DNA from 2 places in the Plantibacter sp. CFBP 13570 genome. Region 1 is predicted to be linked to the other one. Evidence: riboswitches for the same ligand, from Rfam matches in the RefSeq annotation. Region 1 holds a riboswitch; the other holds the start of a gene.
The links. A riboswitch is a leader RNA that binds a small molecule or an ion and turns the genes downstream of it on or off. The one in region 1 is predicted to bind thiamine pyrophosphate.
Positions count from the first base shown of each region.

Region 1 (2,193 bases):
TGGCCGAAGCATCCGTGACGAGGTAGGTGGCGATACCGCGGCGCACGAGCTCGGCGTGCGAACGGGCCGCGAGGACCCGGTCCGCGGTGGTCGAGGCGCTCACGCGATCACCGCCAGGCTGCGGACGGTGTCGGCATCGAGGAGGTGGAGGTGGTCGAGGAAGGCGAGAGCGAAGGACCCGGGGCCACGGCTCTCCGCAGCCGCCAGCTGCGCGGCGACCGTGTACGCGGTGGTCGCCGCGACCGTCGTCAGCAGCCGGTCGTCGTCGAGTGACGCGAAGGCGGCGAGTACGGCACCGAGGGCACAGCCACCGCCCGTCACGAGGGTGAGCCAGGCGTGCCCGTTCGAGCAGCGGACGATGCGCTCACCGTCGGTGATGACGTCCGTCGGGCCGGAGATCGCGACGACGGCACCCGAGGCGCGGGCGATCGCGGTGGCCGCCTCGATCGCGCTGTCGACCGAGTCGGTGCTGTCGACGCCGCGACCGCCGGCGCCCAGTCCGGCGAGCGCGATGATCTCGCTGGCGTTGCCGCGCACGATCGTCGGCCTGAGGGCGAGGAGTTCAGTGGCGAGCGCCGTGCGCACCGGCAAGAAGCCGACGGCGACGGGGTCGAGCACCCATGGAGTGCCGGCCTCGTTCGCGGCGGTGGCGGCCTCGACCATGGCCTCGCGCTGCTCAGCCTGCGGCGTCCCGAGGTTGAGGAGCACGCCGGAGGCGATGCGGGCGAACGGTCCGGCCTCGGTGGGGATGTCGGTCATCGCCGGGGCGGCGCCGATGGCGAGCAGGACGTTCGCGGTGAAGTTCGTGACCACGGCGTTCGTGATCGATTGGACGAGCGGCGTGCGCTCGCGCAGGCGGTCGAGGAGGTCCCCGGACGCGCTCGCGTATTCGCCGACGGACGAGTCGTCGGTGGACGGGTGGGCAGACTGCTGCGGTGTGCGAATGCTCATTCGCGACATCCCTTCGCTCGGACTAACGAGATCAGGTTCGACGGGTGTGTTCTCAGCCGATCGTCGTGGGATCGGCACCCCGTGTCACTCGCGACCACCCTAGCGGGTCGGACCGGCTTCCGGTCCAGCGGGCGGGCGAGGATGATGGAGGGATGGACTTCTTCGAGCTGGTCACCATCGTCTTCGAGGTCGCCGGTGTCGGGGCGATGGTCGTGGGCTTCGTGATCGCCGTCACCCTCTCGGCCCGCCTGTGGTGGAGCACGCGCGACGGCGCACGGGCCTTCCGGATGCTGCGGGAGACGATCGGCTCGGTCATCCTGCTCGGGCTGGAGATCCTCGTGGCCGCCGACCTCGTGAAGACGGTCACGTCGACACCCTCACTGACCGACGCACTCGTCCTCGCGATCATCGTCGTCATCCGCACCCTGCTGAGCTTCTCCCTGCAGATCGAGATCGAGGGCACCCTCCCCTGGAGGCGCCTGGCGACGACCGGCCCACAGCTGTTCGACCGTGCCGTCAAGCGCGGTGGCGAACGCACGCGGCGTCGCGCCGAGGAGCAGGACGTGTCGACGTCAGCCGATCCGGCAGCGGCGCCAACGGTCGCGGCGCAGGCCGTCCCTGACGATGAGGACGGCTTCCCCGAGCTCCGCAGTCGCAGCTAGTGCGGCGCGGCTAGCGCGCCGCGGAGGTCGCCCAGGTGTCGCGGATGAGGTCGGGCAGCAAGCGCATGTCGTCGAAGACGTGGGTGCCGTCGCCGATGAGGCGCTCGGCGGGCGTCATGCCGCCGGCGTAGGCGTAGACCGTCATGCCGGCCGCGCGGGCAGCGAGGACGCCGACGACGCTGTCCTCGATGACCGCGCACCGCTCGGGGGCCGTGTCGAAGTCGGCGGCGGCATGAAGGAAGAGGTCGGGTGCGGGCTTGCCGACGGCGACGTCGGTCGCGCTGAAGATGCGCCCGTCGAAGCGGTCGTGGATGCCCACCTGCCCGAGGTTGCGGACGACGTCGTGCAGCATCCCGTTCGAGGCCACGCACAGCGGCACCCCGGTCGCAGCGATACCGTCGAGGGCGTCAACGACCCCGTCGACCGCCTCGAGCTCGCGCTCGCAGATGCCGCGGAACATGTCGCTCCAGCGCTGGATCCAGTCGGCCTCGAGCGGCTTCCCGAGGCGCTGCTCGACGAGCGTCGCGTACGTCTCGAGCGAGGCGCCGACGAAGAGCTCCCGCACCTCGGCCTCGGTGTA
Region 1 is NZ_JACYTW010000023.1:45,425-47,617, forward strand. Features, by position in the region: gene thiE (thiamine phosphate synthase) at 1-103, opposite strand, end outside; gene thiM (hydroxyethylthiazole kinase) at 100-951, opposite strand; TPP riboswitch at 943-1,043, opposite strand; gene IFT89_RS09925 (DUF1622 domain-containing protein) at 1,104-1,613, shown strand; gene IFT89_RS09930 (HAD family hydrolase) at 1,624-2,193, opposite strand, start outside.

Region 2 (2,193 bases), on a different contig from region 1:
CAGGGTGGACGAACCGTCATCGACCAGCCGAGCGACGGCGTCCCGCACCTCCGCCACCCCGGCCGGGTCGAGGTTCGCGGTCGGTTCGTCGAGCAGGAGGAGCGAGGGGTGCATGGCGAGTACGCCGGCGAGGGCCAGCCGCTGTTTCTGACCGCCGGACAGCGCCGAGGTCGAGTGGTCCAGCGGCAGGTCCAGTCCGACGGCCTCCAGCGAGGCGTCGACGCGGCGCCAGATCTCCTCGCGCTCGACGCCGAGGTTCTCGCAGCCGAAGGCGACGTCGTCGCCGACCTTGGACAGGATCACCTGCGAGTCGGGATCCTGCAGCACGAGCCCGATGCGACCCCTCGCTCGTTCAGGCGGAACGCCGTCCACGAGGAGCGAGCCGTGGGACTCCCCCTCGTCCGCACCGCCGAGGACGCCGGCCAGTGCGTGGATCAGCGTCGACTTGCCGACACCGGACGCCCCCAGGAGGAGGACCCGTTCGCCCGGTTCGATCACGAGGTCGAGGTCGCGCACCGCCCAGGCCTTCCGACCGGCATGACGCCACCCCCAGTCCCGCGCGACGACGCGCGCCGGACCGGTCGCAGCCGTTCCCGGCACGATCAGACCTCGCGCCGAGCGTCCCGCCCCGAGGCGAACCGACTGAGCGCCCCGGTCGACGCGAGTGCCCTGACGAGGGCCCAGCCGACGACACCGGCGAGGATCGCGCCCGAGACCAGCAGCGAACCGAGGTAGATCGCGTTGAACTCGACACCCTTCTCGAGGTTGCCCGACATCACGAGCTCGAGGAGCCATGCGCCGGCCCCGGCTCCGGCACCGGCGAGGATCGCCGGAACGAGGCCGAAGCGCTTGTACGCGAGCGCCGCGAACACCAGCTCGGCCCCCAGGCCCTGAGCGAGGCCGGAGTACACCGTCGTGACACCCCATGCGTTGCCGATGAGGGCGGAGACGATCGCTCCGATGGTCTCGACGAGGAGCGCAGCGCCGGGCTTCCGGATGATGAGTCCGCCGAGCACCCCACCGAGGAGCCAGATCCCGACGGCGATCCCGCCGAAACCGGGCGTGACGGCGCTGGCGCCCGCGTACCAGAGTGATCCGAGCGTGTTCCACGCCCAGAAGATGAGGCCGGTCGCGACGCCGAGCACGGCGACCACGACGATGTCGACGACCCTCCAGCGCAAGGTCCGCGACGCAACGCGTTCAGAGGGTGAGATCTTGGTCGATGCTGACACGATACGTGCCCTTCCTGTAGACGGAAAAGAGCACGGGATAGCGAGAAATGGTCTCCCTGCGCTGGCATGATCCAGATCAGGTTCGACGGTCGAAGGCGAATACCTTCCTCTCAGCCCGGTTCACCGGACTCCCGTGGTGGCACGAGTCTAACCCCTGCCGTGCGCAGTCGCACGACAGGGGTGCGACGGGGAGGGCTACTTCTTGAGGGCCTTGATCAGGCCGGCCAGAGCCTTGCCGCTCACCCAGATGAACGGGATCGCGACGGCGATGAGCGAGATGAGGTTCGGGTCGAAACGGAGACCCTCGTCGGTCTTGATGTAGGCACCGACCGGGATCGAGACGCCACCGCCACCGCCGCCGCTCGGGGCGTCGTCGCCGTCGCCCTCGGAGCCGCCGCCGAAGCCGTAGTACGTCAGTGCGACGGGCACGAGCTTCGTGCCGTCGACGTCCTGCTGCTCCCCGTAGGCTGCGGACACGCCGAGCCCCTTCGCCTGTTCTGCCAGCTTCTCCACGAGATTCGTCATACCGCGAGGCTACCGCTCGGTATCCACCGGTCCAAGGGGTTGATCCGTGCTCCCAGCACCCTGCGAGTCTCCGCGACTGCCGAGTCCGCGACGCCTCGGCTTGCCGAGGAGGGAGGCGGGAGCGATCGCGAGATCGCCGAACCGGCTCGCGACCCGGTCGATCGTCTGCTCGGCTTCACGCCACTCCTCGTCCGGGTCCCAGAGCCCGGCACCGGCCTCATCGGCGGGGACGAGTTGGTCCACCTTCACCCCGACGAGGCGCACGAGGCGTCCACCGCGATCGAGGTCGTCGAAGAGCGACGCCGCCTCGTCGTAGACCCGGCGCCCGACGTTCGTGGCCTCGCCGATGGTGCGCGACCGGGTGACGACGCTGAAGTCCGCATAGCGGACGCGGATGCTGATCGTCCGTCCGGCGTAGCCGCCCTTCCGGAGCCGG
Region 2 is NZ_JACYTW010000013.1:49,030-51,222, forward strand. Features, by position in the region: gene IFT89_RS06950 (ABC transporter ATP-binding protein) at 1-516, opposite strand, end outside; gene IFT89_RS06955 (ECF transporter S component) at 603-1,232, opposite strand; TPP riboswitch at 1,269-1,377, opposite strand; gene IFT89_RS06960 (hypothetical protein) at 1,428-1,757, opposite strand; gene dinB (DNA polymerase IV) at 1,767-2,193, opposite strand, start outside.
Region 2: it holds a riboswitch for thiamine pyrophosphate, as region 1 does, so the genes downstream of both, IFT89_RS06955 (ECF transporter S component) here and thiM (hydroxyethylthiazole kinase) in region 1, are expected to answer to the same signal.